4 regions of the Pseudomonas viridiflava genome follow, and region 4 is predicted to be linked to each of the others. Evidence: predicted binding sites of a transcription regulator. Region 4 holds the regulator's gene; each other region holds the start of a gene.
What was found. Region 4 encodes FliA, which starts transcription of late flagellar genes. Its sites were predicted from a motif close to CTAAAGTTTNNNNNNNNNNNGCCGNTAA; they were not measured.
Positions count from the first base shown of each region.

Region 1 (3,989 bases), 1.3 Mb from region 4:
CCATGTTCGGCATGTTCACGTCGCTGATGATCAGGTGCACCTTCTGCCCGCTGAGCTTGCCCAGTGCATCCTTGCCGTCGCAGGCCTCGATCACATCGTATCCAGCACTTTTCAGCGCAATGCCGACGACCTGCCGAACGCTGCTCGAGTCGTCGACCACCAATACACTCTTAGCCATGATTCGCTCCTAGAAGAACGTGATTTCCTGAGAATTCTGTTGCGCTGCCGATTCGCCGCGGTGCGTGCGGCGCTGTTCGTCAGTGGCGTAAGTGGACTCCATGCGCGCCAGCCACTCGCGGGCATTGATCGCGACGGCCTCGTCCGGAGACTGGCTGGACTGCTGCAAATGGGTGTGCAGCGAGTCGATGTTGTCGCGCACATGGGTGAGGATCTGACTGACCCGGTCCTGGAACTGCAGGCTGACCAGCACCTCGGTCATCTCGTCGCGAATGCCGTAGCTTTCCTGTTTCAGCAGGTCGGCGGATTCGGCCAGGCGTCCGGTAATGCTCTGGAAACGCTGCAGCACATGCTGGATGCTTTGTTCGGACTCGGCCACCGAATGGCTGTCCTGATCCGCGCCGCTGGAGGCAGCCTGAACCAGTTGGGTAATGGCGTTGTTGATGATGTCGACCTTGGCCGACATCTGCTGACCGGTCTCGCTGGACTTGCTCGACAGGCTGCGCACCGCATCGGCCACCACCGCAAAGCCTCGCCCGGCTTCACCGGCACGCGCTGCTTCGATGGCCGCATTGAGGGCCAACAGGTTGGTCTGCGCCGCGATGGCTGCAACGTCGGCCGCCATGGTACGCAGCTCACCGGTATAGGCCGTGAGGCTGCGCACCTGGGTCAGCGTCTCGTCGCGGCTGGCCTGCGTGGCTTTCAAGGAATCAATGACCTGGCTCAGCTCGCTGTCGCTCTGCGCCAGCACCTTGAGCGCGCCGTCCGCATTCTGCCCGTCCAGCTCACCCGCAGCCTGCTGCGAAGCCTGAACGGTCTCCTGCAGCCGCTCGGAAATGCCCGTGAACCGACTGGTCAGCTCAACAATGGCGGTCTCGGTCTGCTGACGCGAGCTTTCGACCTGCTTGGCCCAGATCGGCATCGCACCCAGCAACACTTCATTGAGCTGCGCCCGAGAAGCCTTCGCGCCGATTGCAGCGTCATTGGCCTGATGCTGTGTGAGCGTATCCGCCGTCAGACGCACGGCCTGTTCACGTTGCGAACGCGCACTCCACACCCCGGCACCCACGCCGAGAATGGCCAGTACGACGCATGCAGCAAGATTGGCAGAGGAGGCGCCCGACTGAGTCAGAATCCAGGCAATGGCCGGAATGACCGGGACCAGCGGAAACCAGAGGAAGCGGGGATGACTTTGACCTGGAGTACTACCGTACTGACTCGACGTCATGGGTTCGATCCTTGAACATTACAGCGGATGGAAGCAACTTAGGGGTTATCTGCCTCGATCATGGCAACTTTAGAGCGCACAGACGCCACCCGTCCGATTGATGACAGTTGGGTGACCAAGTGCATGATGTGCCTGAGTATTAGGTTTAGCTGTGATTCTGAGAATTGCGAGGGGAGGGAGATTTTGTACAGCGTCGCGGCTAACGTCGGGTTGTGGGAGGCCCTCCTCGACGCAGCGGCGTGGAGCAGAAAAGACGCCTATATGTCTTTGATACAGCGCGCGCTCGCAGTAAAAAAATCAGGCGCGTTGTTCGCGATGGCGCTGCCATTCCTCCCAGCAGTTCTCCGCAACGATATCCGGATAGCCCCGCTCCTGTTCCATACTGAGCGCGACACTGAACCTAACCGCCATGCACGTCGCCTTGTCCCGGATGCCGATAACTTCCTCCTCCGTGAGTGGCGAGCCTTTTTCGTTTTCTACGGCTGTAAGAATGGCTACCAACGCAGGTATGAAAACAAGGCAAATCGGATCGGTTTCCATGGGGGTCTCCAAGATTTTTCGCACCCTAGCAGAGTGGCAGAGCGGTCCTGACGCTTGCTCACAGTCAGGCAATGTGTGTGTTACATGCTAATCCGCAAACGCCGCCTCGATAAACGCCTCCAGCGTCTTCTCCTCCAGAATCTCCATCGAGAAATGCCCGAACCGCTTGGGCAGCCAGATGATTCTTCCCCCGGATGGCGTTTGCAGGTTCGAGCGTGCCAGCGGCTTGCCGTTCTCGTCTTCCGGCTGCACACCGGCTGCGATCAGTTCGTCGTAAACCTTCTCGATATCTGGCGTCGAATAACAATGCCGATAAATCATGCCCTCGCCTGACGTATCCAGCAGCTCCTTCAGATTCCCCGCCAACGGCTGGACCAGCATGAAACGCTCCGTGCCGATCATCGCGATGGCATAACGCACATGCAGACCGCCGCGTTCCCAGATCAGGGTTTTGGAGATTCTGGCTTGCAGGACGCGCGCGTAATAAGCGCAGGCTTCTTCGAGGTCGGTGACGAGGACGTCGATGTGGCTGAATTTTAGGTCCATTGAAAAGTGTTCCTGCTGGTGCGGTGAATGACAAAGTGCCTGCAATCTCGCACGCCTGAGGTGCGCTGTCATATTCTCCCGCTGTGAGTCAGGTGCAGATGAAGAACCAGAGGATGGACATATGACCGAGTGGGACATCTTTGAGACAGGGCACTGGCGTGTCAGCCATCGACGTGATGCGCGATACAACGGCTATCTGATGGTTGCGTCCGTTGCGTCGGCGTCTGACCTGACAGACGTTGCCGACGAGGCGCTGGCTGAGCTGGGAGGTGTTTTGCGCAGGACCGAACAGCTTCTGATGCGGGCGTATGAACCCTGGAAAGTGATCGTCTACAAACTGGGTTTCTCGGCAGGCTTCAATTTGCATTTTCATGTAGTGCCAGTAACGAAAGCATTGCTTGCAGAGATAGCCGCTCATCCTGGATATGCCGCTGAGCCGGATGGGAATGACGTGATACTTTTTCTGAGTCGTGAGTATTGCGAGCGGATGCTGAATGGGGAGGAGAGGGTGAATCAGATTGGCGAGGTAGACAGGCTGAAGGAAATGCTGGACTGATCGTGGCGCATTAAACACGCGGTGGCATCGCTTTAGTCTGGCTTGATATCGAGGTGCATGCAGCAGGGCAAAATGCCCTCCTGCGACGATCTGTCAGCGTGCAGTCAAGGCTGCGTAGCTGTTCATCAGGTTGCGGTAGTTCGGAATACGCTGGGACAGCAGATTGCCCAAGCCTTCGATATCGTTGCGCCAGTCGCGCTGCAACTCACACGCCACCGAGAACCAGTTCATCATCTGCGCGCCTGCTTGCGTCATGCGGTTCCAGGCGGCCTGCTGCACAGCTGTATTGAAGGTGCCGGACGAGTCAGTCACCACAAACACATCGAAGCCTTCAGCCAGCGCCGACAAAGTCGGGAAGGCTACACAGACATCCGTCACCACGCCGGCAATGATCAATTGCTTACGGCCGGTGGCCTTGATCGCTTTGACGAAGTCTTCGTTATCCCAGGCGTTGATCTGGCCAGGGCGAGCGATGTAAGGCGCGTCCGGGAACATCTCCTTGAGTTCCGGTACCAGCGGGCCATTCGGGCCTTGTTCGAAGCTGGTGGTCAGAATGGTCGGGAGCTCAAAGAACTTCGCCACATCGGCCAACGCCAATACGTTGTTCTTGAACTCATTCGGCGTGAAGTCCTGTACCAGCGAAATCAAACCTGTCTGGTGATCGACCAGCAGAACTACGGCGTCGTCTTTGTTCAGGCGGTTGTAAGTGGCGTTAGTCATCATGGAATCCTTTTTCGAAGTGGTGAATGGCTGTCGTTTCAACGTGTGGCTAGATTAATGTCCATCTGAGCGTTGAAAAATCGCTTGAAAAAGGTTTGTCTGTCAACCTGAAAGAGACAGTCTGGGCGGTGAGATGTGTGTGCGCTATAGACGCTGACGTCCAACTGGGCGCAGGGACTCAATCGCCGTCAACTTCCCTCGACGTTTGCCGGTGTGATCAGT
Region 1 is NZ_LT855380.1:563,024-567,012, forward strand. It holds gene CFBP1590_RS02660 (response regulator) at 1-178, opposite strand, end outside; gene CFBP1590_RS02665 (methyl-accepting chemotaxis protein) at 188-1,405, opposite strand; gene CFBP1590_RS02670 (hypothetical protein) at 1,703-1,945, opposite strand; gene CFBP1590_RS02675 (VOC family protein) at 2,033-2,491, opposite strand; gene CFBP1590_RS02680 (HIT family protein) at 2,613-3,047, shown strand; gene ycaC (isochorismate family cysteine hydrolase YcaC) at 3,141-3,767, opposite strand.
Region 1: the regulator FliA is predicted to act here: its motif matches at 1,451-1,478, upstream of CFBP1590_RS02665 (methyl-accepting chemotaxis protein).

Region 2 (3,989 bases), 2.2 Mb from region 4:
CAGCGGCAAGTGACGATTGGCGCTCCACAGCATCAGGTCGAACTCGATGCCACGCTGCTCCGGGTTGTACAGCACCTGATTGGTGGCGCAACGCGGGTTGTCCAGCTCGATCATGTCCGGCACGTCGAAATTGGAAACGCCCCAGGCACCGATCTTGCCTTCCTCGCGCAGACGTTCGAACGCTTCGACGGTCTCGGTCAGCGGGTACTGGCCCGGCCAGTGCAGCAGATAAAGATCGATGTAATCGGTATTCATCCGACGAAGGCTGGCTTCGCAGGCTTTTGGAATTCCTGTGCGGCTGGCGTTGTGTGGATAGACCTTGCTGACGACGAACACCTTGTCGCGTTGCCCGGCAATGGCTTGCCCTACGATTTCCTCGGCGCCGCCGTCGGCATACATTTCAGCGGTGTCGATCAGGGTCAGGCCCTGTTCGATGCCGCGACACAGCCCGGCAATTTCGGCCGAGCGTAAATGACCTTTTTCACCCATGTGCCAGGTGCCTTGACCCAGCACTGGCACGGTGCTGCCTGCCAATTCCAGTGTGCGCATGTGACCCCCTGTAGTTAGTGAACAGGTCTCAGGCAACGGGGTCTGCTGGAGGTTCCCATGCAGACCTTCCAACCGATCAATTACACGCGGAATTGCTTCAGCAGGTCGTTCAACTGTTCGCTCAGCCTTCTCAGGTGCTGACTGGCCGTGGTGGACTGTTCGGCGGCCAGCGCGGTGCTCTGCGACAGTTGCGCAGCCTGGGTGACGTTCTGGTTGATGTCATCGACCACGTGGGATTGTTGCAGCGTGGCGCTGGCGATGGAGGCGTTCAGGCCGTTGAGGTTGCGCAAGGCCTGGCTGATCGAGCTCAGGCTCTGACCCGCCTGATTGGCCTGCTCGATGGTCAGCTGCGAGGAGCGACTGCTGTCGCCGATGACCTTGACTGCCGCGTCCGAGTGCCGCTGCAGACGTTCAATCATCGCCTGGATTTCGGCTGTGGATTTCTGGGTCCGTTGCGCCAGCAGGCGTACTTCGTCTGCCACCACGGCAAAGCCGCGACCCTGTTCGCCCGCGCGTGCCGCTTCGATGGCCGCGTTCAGAGCCAGCAGGTTGGTCTGCTCGGCAATCGAGCTGATCACCTCCAGCACACCGCCAATCTGGGTGCTTTCGCTGGACAGCGTGTGCATGACTTCCACCGCCTGGCCGATCGTGCCCGAGAGGTGTTCGATCTGGCGCAGGCTGTTGTCGATGTTGACCTGACCCTGTTGCGCCTGGGATTCGGCATTGCGCATTTCACTGGCAGCGTGTTCGGCATTCTTGGCCACGTCCTGCACGCCGTAGGTCACTTCGTTGACAGCGGTGGCCACCAGATCCATCTGCTCCGATTGCTGCTGGCTGCGGTTCTGCGCCTGTTCGGCGTTGCTGCCCAGATCGGTGGATGCCTGGCCAAGTGCCACGGCAGAGTTCTGCAACTGGCCTACCACGTTGCGCAGTTTGGCGATGAAGGCGTTGAAATGAGTACCCAGTTCAGTGATCTCGTCGCTGCCATGGGTTTCCAGGGTGCGGGTCAGATCGCTTTCGCCGCTGGCAATGTTGCCCATCGCGCTGACGGCCGCTCGGAGAGGACGAACGATGCTGCGCACGATCAGGGTCAGCATCAGGATCATGACGACTACGATGCCTGCGATGAAGATCCCGGCGTTCCACATCTGCGCCTTGAACTCTGCGGCCACATCGTCCACGTACACGCCGGAGCCGAGGATCCAGCCCCAGGGCTGAAACAGCTGGACGTAAGAAGTCTTTTTCACCGGATCGGTGGCGCCGGGCTTGGGCCAGCGATAGTTGACCAGACCGGCGCCCTTGCTTTTGACGACGGTGACCATTTCGTTGAACACCGCGAAACCGTCCGGGTCTCGGATGGCCGACAGGTTCTGGCCTTCGAGCTTGGGATTGGTGGGGTGCATGATCATCACGGGCTGCAGATCGTTGATCCAGAAATAGTCATTCTGGCTGTAACGCAACCCTTTGATTTCTTTCAAGGCCTGCTGCTGAGCGGCCTCGCGGGGCATGGTGCCAGCGGCTTCCAGGCCTTGATAGTAGGTAAGAATGCCACTGGCGGTCTGGACCACGTGCATGGTCTTCTCGGCCTTGGCCTGATACAGATCGTCGTGAATCTGCTTGAGCAGGGTGGCTGCGAGGACAAAGAGCATCAGCACAGAAACGATGAGAATCAGCCATAACCGGCGGCTGATGGAAAGACTGCGCATATTCATGATCTCGACCCCATACGTTATTTTTCTTTTTCTTCTTTGCAGCTGACAGACCGACCGGCGCTAACGCCTGATCTCAGGGCCTCTCCAGCTTCTCGGCGCATCATGACCAAACATGAGATAACCGTCACATTTATTTGCCGTGTTACGGAACTATTCGAGCACCATAGCGAAAGGCTTACACCAACAGGCGTCATTGGCTCTATCGGAGGACCCAGAGTGAATGTAGGATCCAATTCAACAACTGCAGCGAAGGAACGATGCAGCGATCACGGAGGATCGGCCATTGCCAGGAGGCTACTGACAGGATGTCGGGATGGACATGTGCAGGAACGACCCGCTTCGGCGGGTTTTTTGCGTTTTGGGGAAAGCGTTTTTCGCAGCGCTACCTGTCTGGCTCACAGCCCTTGAGCACCAGACGCAGGATGGTGCGGGTCGCCGCCTCGTAATCGCTGTCTTCCAGCGTGGCCTTGCCGGTCACGGTTGCGATCTGCCAGTCGAAATCGGCGTATGTCTGGGTCGCTGCCCAGATCGTGAACATCAGGTGGTGCGGGTCGAGCGGGGCAATCTGTCCGCTGTCGATCCACGCCTGAATGCATTCGATGTTGTGCCGGGCCTGGCCGTTGAGCTGTTCGATCTGCTCCGGCGTCAGGTGCGGCGCGCCGTGCATGATCTCGCTGGCAAATACTTTCGACGCAAACGGCAGGTCTCGGGAAATCTGGATCTTGGCGCGAATGTAGCGGCTGAGTACTTCGGCCGGCACACCTTCGGGATTGAAGGGCGTGGAGGCACGCAAGATCGGCTCGATGATGCTTTCCAGCACCTCGCGGTACAGATTTTCCTTGGACTTGAAGTAGTAATAGACGTTGGGCTTGGGGACACCGGCCTTGGCGGCAATATCGCTGGTCTTGCTGGCAGCGAAGCCCTTGTCGGCAAATTCCTCGCTGGCGGCGCGCAGGATGAGTTCTTTATTGCGCTCGCGAATGCTGCTCATGAACCGGATATTCCCTTGCCTGCATGGCGGTCGCGCATGGTAGCACCGGGTTTGTGAGAGGCTCAATATTGGTAGGAGGCGCCACCACGTCTTCGACGTAGCGGCGTCGCGCAGCAAAAACCGAGCTGTGGGAGGCGGCTTGCCGGCGATTTGTCGGGAATCGGGAGCAAGGCCTGCGCATGCGGTGTGTCAGATAGAACCTTGGGGCCGCCACGCAGCCCATCGCTGCCGTCGTAACCTGCGATAGCTCCCACGGCCTGCGGGCAGAAGCAGATGGCAGTGCTTCTTCAGCAGTCAGGGTTTTGTTAAAGGCGGGCGTATGCATTTAATAAATAAGGTAGGTTCCTGATCTACGAATTTCATTCACCCAGACAGTTCTTGCTACGCTGCTGGAGTGTAATTTTCAGGAAGGTACTTCAATTTGATCACTGACCCATTTCGTGTACCCACCGATGCTGAAATCGCCAAGGCCGAGCGCAGCTTGAATTTTCCTTTTCCTGCCGCTTACATAGATTTTCTCAAGAGCGGGAGTGACGTTGCGAATGCCAGTTTCGAACCGGCCGTGATCCTCCCCGGTTCCAGCCATGTCGATTTGTTCGAGATTGCACAAGTGGCATGGAATCAATTCAAACTTCCGAAAAAATGGCTGCCCTTTATTGAAGACAATGGCGACTATTTCTGTGTTTCACAGAAAGGTGAAGTCAAATACTGGTCTCACAACGGGCCTACCAATGAGA
Region 2 is NZ_LT855380.1:4,083,783-4,087,771, reverse strand. It holds gene CFBP1590_RS18300 (aldo/keto reductase) at 1-549, opposite strand, end outside; gene CFBP1590_RS18295 (methyl-accepting chemotaxis protein) at 630-2,261, opposite strand; gene CFBP1590_RS18290 (TetR/AcrR family transcriptional regulator) at 2,644-3,252, opposite strand; gene CFBP1590_RS18280 (SMI1/KNR4 family protein) at 3,674-3,989, shown strand, end outside.
Region 2: the regulator FliA is predicted to act here: its motif matches at 2,351-2,378, upstream of CFBP1590_RS18295 (methyl-accepting chemotaxis protein).

Region 3 (3,989 bases), 930 kb from region 4:
GAAACGAATGAACGGGCTGACGCGACTGGACGGCTTGACCTCGGCCAGCTGGATCTTGTCGATCTGCTTGGCGCGGGAGGTGGCCTGCTTGGCTTTCGAAGCGTTGGCCGAGAAGCGGCTGACGAACGACTGCAGCTCGGAAATCTGCGCTTTCTTCTTGGCGTTGTCGGACAGCAACTGCTCGCGGGACTGGGTCGCCACGGTCATGTATTCGTCGTAGTTGCCCGGGAACAGACGCAGCTCGCCGTAATCAAGGTCAGCCATGTGCGTGCACACGCTGTTCAGGAAGTGACGGTCGTGGGAGATGATGATCATCAGGCTGTTACGCTGGGTCAGGATGTTTTCCAGCCAGCGAATGGTGTTGATGTCCAAGTGGTTGGTCGGTTCGTCGAGCAACAGCACTTCAGGATCGGAGAACAGCGCCTGCGCCAGCAGTACGCGCAGTTTCCAGCCGGGCGAGACTTCGCTCATCGGGCCGTTGTGCTGTTCGATGCCTATACCCAGACCCAGCAGCAGTTCACCGGCGCGGGACTCGGCGGTGTAGCCGTCCATTTCCGCAAACTCGGTTTCCAGCTCGGCCACGGCCATGCCGTCGTCTTCGCTCATTTCCGGCAGCGAGTAGATGCGATCGCGCTCGGCCTTGACCTTCCATAGCTCTTCGTGACCCATGATCACCGTGTCGAGCACAGTGAATTCTTCGTAGGCGAACTGATCCTGGCGCAGCTTACCCAGACGCACGTTCGGCTCCAGCATCACCTGACCACCCGAAGGCTCGAGATCGCCGCCCAGGATTTTCATGAACGTGGACTTACCGCAGCCGTTCGCGCCGATCAGGCCGTAACGGTTACCGGCACCAAACTTGACCGAGACGTTCTCGAACAGGGGTTTGGGGCCGAACTGCATCGTGATGTTAGCTGTGGAGATCAATTACTTTACCTATCAATAGCTTATGGTGCGCTTATTTGGGCCGGGACCCATTCAGGGCCAATCAGGAGCCTTTCCGGTTCGCTCCAGTCCGGGCTCGAGTTGATCCATCGCGCATGCGTCGACAGCAGCATCAGCGCGTTATGGCCGAGCTGCCGGGAGATAAATGCGGGGGTTCATGCCAGACATGGCGCGCATTGTCGCATAGGTATGGCGACAGTTGTATGGCCAGGGAGATATGCGTCGATACATTCTCAAGGGCACACGCATCTTGCGTGCCTGGCGCGAAGTAACGTTGGGCACTGCCTGAGGGCATCCCCTGCTGGTATTTCCGCGCACAGATCAAGCTTGGCACTTTGCAGCCGAAACAGTCGAACGGAGGAAAAAACAGGCTACGGCAGGCTGCTACTGAATCATCTTCGGCTATTAGAAAACGTCACCTTCATAGAACGTTCGCCCGAGGTCGTTTTAACCACAAGTGTGCAAGTCATGAGGTCTGCAATGCTTAGAAACGCCCCTTTGAGTACCAAACTGCTACTTATTCTGATGTTCCCTCTGCTTGGCTTTCTGGCCTTTGCGGGGATTTTTGTGGCTGACAAAAGCGATACGCTCGGTTCCATGAACCGGGCTGTTACCGCTACCAATGCTGCACAGAAACTGAGCGATGTCGTTACTACCATCCAGCGTGAACGCGGCGCCAGCGGCGTGTTTCTGGGCAGTGGTGGCAAGTCCATGCAGAACGAGCTGAAGACCTTTCGCCAGGAAACCGACAAGGCGGTTGGCGTGATGCGAGCGCAAACGACCGAGGGTATTCCTGCGCCGGACAAGGTGCTTCGTGCGCTGGATGATCTGATCGCGCTGCGCCTCAAGGTCGATTCGCAGGCAATCAACAATACCGAATCCGGTGCCCGCTTTACCGACCTGATCAAAGTCCTGATCGGCTTCAATTATTCTCTGGAAGCGAGTATCGACGATCCACAGATCCTGCGCGGGTTGAGCTCGCTCAACCAGTTCGTGGATATGAAGGAACGCGCTGGCCGAGAGCGTGTATTGCTCGGTCTGGCGTTCAACCAGAACCGCTTTGACGCAGCACTGTTGTCACGCTTCAGCCGCAACCTCGGTGAGTTCTCCGGCTATTTCGAAGCTTACCAGCGCTGGTCGCCTGTCGAATTCAAGAACAAGCTGGATGCCGTTCTGCAACAGCCCGGCTCACTGGAAGTGGCGCGTCTGCAGCGTCTGGGTTTCGATACGCCGCTGGGTGATCCACTCAATATCAAGCCGGAAGACTGGTTCAACCTGGCCACCGTTCGCATCGACTTGATGGCCAAGGTGGAGGCGGAGCTGGGGCAGATGGTGGTGGGTCTTGCCAGTGATGAGCGTACCGACGCCGAACGCAGTCTGTACGTGGCAATCGCGATCGTGGTCCTGATGTTGATTGCCGTGCTGTGGCTGGCATCGGTCATCATTCGCAATATCAAGATCGCCGTTGTTGATGTGAATCGCACCCTGATCTCGCTTTCGACCCGTGACCTGACAGCCAGGACTCTTTATACGGGCAAGGATGAGTTTGGAGAGATCGCTCGCAATCTTGACAACATGGCCCTGCAGATCAGCGAAGTCATCCGCGAGATTGGCAGCGCCACCGCACAGGTCGCCACCGCGGCCGAGCAATCATCTGCCGTAGCCCTGCAGACCAGCAACAACGTGGCACAGCAACGTCAGGGCACTGACCAGGTCGCCACTGCCATCAGCGAGATGAGCGCCACGGTCAAGGACGTCGCACGCAGCACCACCGATGCCGCCGAGATGTCACAGCGCGTCAATGCCAGCACTCTGCAGGGCAAGACTGAAATCGAAAACACCATCAGCCTGATTCAGGGACTGGAGGTTCAGGCTGAACAGACCTCGCGGATCATTGGGGAGCTCAAGGGTGAAAGCGATTCGATCTCTTCGGTTCTGGATGTGATTCGTGGCGTTGCCGAGCAGACCAACCTGCTGGCCCTTAACGCTGCCATCGAGGCTGCCCGCGCAGGCGAGCAAGGCCGTGGTTTCGCCGTGGTCGCCGACGAAGTGAGGAACCTGGCCAAGAAAACCCAGGATTCCACCGTCAGCATCCAGAACATGATTGCCAACCTGCAGTCCGGCTCTGATCGGGCCGCCAGTTCCATGCAGGAAACACTGGGCAAAGCGAAGGAGGGCGCGAGCAACGTGGTGCGTGCCGGTGAGTTGCTGGAAGAAATCGCCGAAGGCATTGCGTCGATCAGTGATCGCAATATTCAGGTGGCTTCGGCCGCCGAAGAACAAAGCCTGGTCGCCGAGGAGATCCACCGCAACGTCAACGACATCAACACGCTGGTGGTTCAGGTCAGCGCAGGTGCCGAGCAGACAGCCGTCACCAGCCGCGAGCTGGCACGACTGGCCGAACAGCAGCAGGGGCTGGTCGGTCGTTTCAAGGTGAGCTGATCCAAAGGATCTGTTCTGATATCAAAGGCCTGTGAGCGTCAGCTTGCAGGCCTTTTTTGTTGGTCGTTGGCGCAGGTCATTCCGATGCCGCAACATCATCCGTTATAGCTCGAAAGCCCCAGCATGTGTCGAACACCTTCCAGGCTCAGCCTGGGGATGACGTCGTCCGGTACTCTGGATGTCGCCGACAGGTTGTAGACCTGGAAGTCGTCACCCATCACCGAGTTGGCCATCAGTTTCAGGGACGGCAGGATCCGCGACTCATAGTGTTGGTCAAGCCCGCACGGGGACAGTCTGGCCCCAGATGTTTCGTAGTAGCGTCCTGCAGATTGATTCATGTCGAAACCCACCAGAAACACCTTGCTGAAGCCAAGGTGATGGGCAAGTTGCAGGGCCAGATACATGACGGTGCGGGCGTCGAAAAAGCCCAGGCTCATGTCCTTGCTGAAACCGATGTCCCTGCTGCGTCGGCTGAACAGTGAAAGCTTTCTGACCAGATCGGATCGCTGTTCGAAAAGGCTCGCGGCACCCAGCCGGTCGGCCTTCTTCAGCGCATAGACATTGCCCCTGGGCGAAGTTCGGAGCTTCCCGATCTGGCTGTC
Region 3 is NZ_LT855380.1:2,841,913-2,845,901, forward strand. It holds gene CFBP1590_RS12965 (ABC-F family ATPase) at 1-927, opposite strand, end outside; partial or broken gene CFBP1590_RS28090 (hypothetical protein) at 948-1,152, opposite strand; gene CFBP1590_RS28710 (methyl-accepting chemotaxis protein) at 1,471-3,387, shown strand; gene CFBP1590_RS12980 (WaaZ-like lipopolysaccharide core biosynthesis protein) at 3,483-3,989, opposite strand, start outside.
Region 3: the regulator FliA is predicted to act here: its motif matches at 1,266-1,293, upstream of CFBP1590_RS28710 (methyl-accepting chemotaxis protein).

Region 4 (3,989 bases):
ACCTGCTGTCGATGATTCCGGACATTGACGAGCCTCGTCAGGCCTGGCGCATGCTGTTGGCCCATCTGGCGCGCATGATTGCCGTGCCGGATGTCGAGCCACTGGAAGAGGGCGGTGTGATTGCCATGGTCGGTCCTGCCGGCATGGGCAAGACCACCACGCTGGCCAAGCTGGCCGCCCGTTATGTACTGAAATACGGCGCGCAGAACATTGCGCTGGTCAGCATGGACAGTTTCCGCATCGGTGCCCAGGAGCAGCTTAAGACACTGGGCCGCATCCTCAACGTGCCGGTGACTCACGTCGATCCCGGTCAGTCGCTGGCACAGGCCCTTGAGCCTCTGCTGCGCAAGCGTGTGGTCCTCATTGATACCGCCGGGCTGCAAGCCAGTGATCCTGCGTTGCGCATGCAACTGGAAAGCCTGGCGGGTCGTGGCATCAAGTCGCGTAACTACCTGGTCCTGGCCACAACCAGCCAGAAGCAGGTACTGACGGCGGCTTATCACAGTTACAAGCGTTGTGGCCTGGCCGGATGCATTTTGACCAAGCTGGATGAAACCGCCAGCCTGGGTGAAGTTCTGAGCCTGGCAATCAGTCACGAATTGCCGGTGGCCTACCTCACGGACGGACCACGGATTCCTGACGATTTGCACATCCCGCGTCGCCACCAGTTGGTGAGTCGCGCGGTCAGCGTGCAAATGCAGGACGAGCCTAGCGAAGAAGCGATGGCTGATATGTTTGCCGACCTCTATCACTCACCTGGCAAAAGGGTAGGTTAAGTGATGGAGACTATTGGAATGTCCCTGCATCGATGGTCTGCCAGGCATTGTTCGTTCGCGAACGTGCAGCCCCCAATGTGGCTTCGGTCTACGCAAGACAAGGTAAAGAAATAACATGGGCAGCATGCATCCCGTACAGGTTATTGCGGTGACTGGCGGCAAAGGTGGCGTCGGTAAGACTAACGTGTCAGTGAACCTCTCACTGGCCCTGGCTGAGCTCGGTCGACGCGTCATGCTTCTTGACGCCGATCTGGGTCTGGCAAATGTCGATGTCCTGCTGGGGCTGACACCCAAACGCACGCTCGCCGATGTCATAGAAGGCCGTTGCGAGTTGCGCGACGTGCTTCTCCAGGGGCCGGGCGGCGTGCGCATCGTGCCTGCCGCTTCCGGCACCCAGAGCATGGTTCATCTGTCGCCTGCCCAGCATGCCGGTCTGATCCAGGCGTTCAGCGAGATTGGCGACAACCTCGATGTGCTGGTGATCGACACGGCAGCCGGCATTGGTGAATCGGTGGTCAGCTTTGTACGCGCCGCGCAGGAAGTCCTGCTGGTGGTCTGCGACGAGCCGACGTCCATCACCGATGCCTACGCACTGATCAAGTTGCTCAACCGCGACTACGGCATGAATCGTTTCAGGGTGCTGGCCAACATGGCCCAGAGCCCTCAGGAAGGCCGCAATCTGTTCGCCAAGCTGACCAAGGTCACGGACCGCTTTCTGGATGTTGCGCTGCAGTATGTCGGGGCTGTGCCCTACGACGAATGCGTGCGCAAGGCCGTTCAGAAACAGCGTGCCGTCTACGAAGCCTTCCCGCGCTCCAAATGCGCGCTGGCATTCAAGGCCATTGCCCAGAAGGTCGACACCTGGCCGTTGCCGGCCAACCCACGGGGTCACCTTGAATTCTTCGTCGAACGACTCGTTCACCAGACCAGTGCGGGGCCTGTCCAATGACAGCGAGCGGCTATCAGATGTACAGCAAGGCTTCCCGGAATTCGCAGTACGAGCTGATCGAGCGTTATGCGCCTCTGGTCAAACGTATCGCCTATCACCTGCTGGCTCGCCTGCCAGCCAGTGTGCAGGTCGAGGACCTGATTCAGGCCGGCATGATCGGTCTGCTCGAAGTCTCGACCAAATACGATTCCACCAAGGGTGCGAGTTTCGAGACCTATGCGGGTATCCGTATTCGTGGCGCCATGCTCGACGAAGTGCGCAAGGGTGACTGGGCGCCTCGCTCGGTCCACCGCAATACGCGCATGGTGAGCGACGCAATTCGCGCAATTGAAGCGAAAACCGGACGTGACGCTAAAGATCACGAGGTTGCTGCCGAACTCCAGTTGAGTCTCGATGATTATTACGGGATTTTGAATGACACCTTGGGCAGCCGCCTCTTCAGTTTCGACGACCTGCTTCAGGACGGCGACCATGAAGGGCTGCACGAGGACGGTGCCAGCGGTTCGCTTGAACCGTCACGGGACCTGGAAGACGAGCGCTTCCAGGCAGCCCTGGCCGATGCGATTGCCAATTTGCCGGAGCGTGAGCGTCTGGTCTTGGCGCTGTACTACGACGAAGAGCTGAACCTCAAGGAAATCGGAGAGGTCCTGGGGGTCAGCGAATCGCGGGTCAGTCAGTTACACAGCCAGTGCGCAGCTCGTTTGCGAGGGCGTTTGGGGGAGTGGCGAGCGCGTTGACAGTCAAGGTGCGGCCTGGTCCGCACATTGGCTTCAAGCCGGCTGTGCAGAGCGTTACGTGGTAACAGGATAGACAAGGCAGGAGCCTGTCGGGCGGTGCCTCGATGGGCTGTTCGTTCAGGTCTGTACCTGTCGTTTTGCCAAGCCCGTCGTCGTTTCGTACAGCCGGGGGTGTGCTGTGCCAGTATTGAGTGAACAGCGTGTTCAGGTGCTGAACGCGTTAAAGACTGCTTGGAGGTCGAATTGGACAAGAACATGAAAATCCTCATCGTTGATGACTTCTCAACGATGAGGCGGATCATCAAGAACCTGTTGCGTGATCTGGGGTTCACCAACACATCGGAAGCGGACGACGGTCTGACCGCGCTGCCGATGCTGCAGAGCGGCGCCTTTGACTTTCTGGTGACGGACTGGAACATGCCTGGCATGTCCGGTATCGATCTGTTGCGCCAGGTCCGTCAGGACGAGCGCCTCAAGAGCCTTCCCGTGCTGATGGTCACCGCTGAAGCCAAGCGTGAGCAGATCATCGAAGCTGCACAGGCCGGGGTGAACGGTTACGTGGTCAAGCCATTCACGGCTCAAGCGCTGAAAGAGAAGATCGAAAAGATCTTTGAACGCGTCAATAGCTGATGCATGCCGCGAGGGCGCTATGGATAACAATGATTCGATGGCCGACTTTGAGTCGACCCTGAAAAGACACGCGCAGGAACTCGTCACCAGCCTTGAAAAAGGTCGTTTCGGCGAAGCTGTGCAACTGATCCATGAGCTCAACCAGACACGCGACCGCGGCCTTTATCAGGAAGTGGGCAAGCTGACTCGTGAGCTGCACAGTGCAATCGTCAACTTCCAGATCGATCCGCACATGCCTCAGGCCGAGGAGGTATCGCAGATCACGGATGCCACCGAGCGTCTGGGTTACGTCGTGCGGCTGACCGAAAATGCGGCCAACCGCACCATGGATCTGGTCGAGGAAAGCACGCCGGTCATGAACGGTCTGAGCGCCGACGCGAAGGCGTTGAGTGAAGACTGGGGGCGCTTCATGCGCCGCGAAATCGGTGCCGAGGAATTTCGCGATCTCGCCAAGCGGGTCGATGGTTTTCTGACGCGTACCGAGAAGGAAACTCACGAGGTTTCCGCGCACCTCAATGACATTCTGCTCGCCCAGGATTACCAGGACCTCACCGGTCAGGTGATCAAGCGTGTCACGCAGTTGGTCACTGAAGTGGAAGGCAATTTGCTCAAGCTGGTGCTCATGGCCAGCCATGTCGATCGCTTCGCAGGCATCGAACATGACGAAGAATCCATCCTTGCAGAAAAAGATCCTAAAAAACATCTCGCCAAGGGTGAAGGTCCGCAGATTCATGCCGATAAACGTGAAGACGTCGTATCCGGACAGGATGATGTAGACGATCTGCTATCGAGCCTCGGCTTCTAGGTCTGTTGACGGTTAATTTTAGGGAGCACCCCCATGAGCTTCGGCGCCGATGAAGAAATCCTTCAGGATTTTCTGGTAGAGGCCGGCGAAAT
Region 4 is NZ_LT855380.1:1,907,545-1,911,533, forward strand. It holds gene flhF (flagellar biosynthesis GTPase FlhF) at 1-776, shown strand, start outside; gene fleN (flagellar synthesis regulator FleN) at 892-1,725, shown strand; gene fliA (RNA polymerase sigma factor FliA) at 1,722-2,462, shown strand; gene CFBP1590_RS09040 (chemotaxis response regulator CheY) at 2,718-3,092, shown strand; gene CFBP1590_RS09045 (protein phosphatase CheZ) at 3,112-3,897, shown strand; gene CFBP1590_RS09050 (chemotaxis protein CheA) at 3,931-3,989, shown strand, end outside.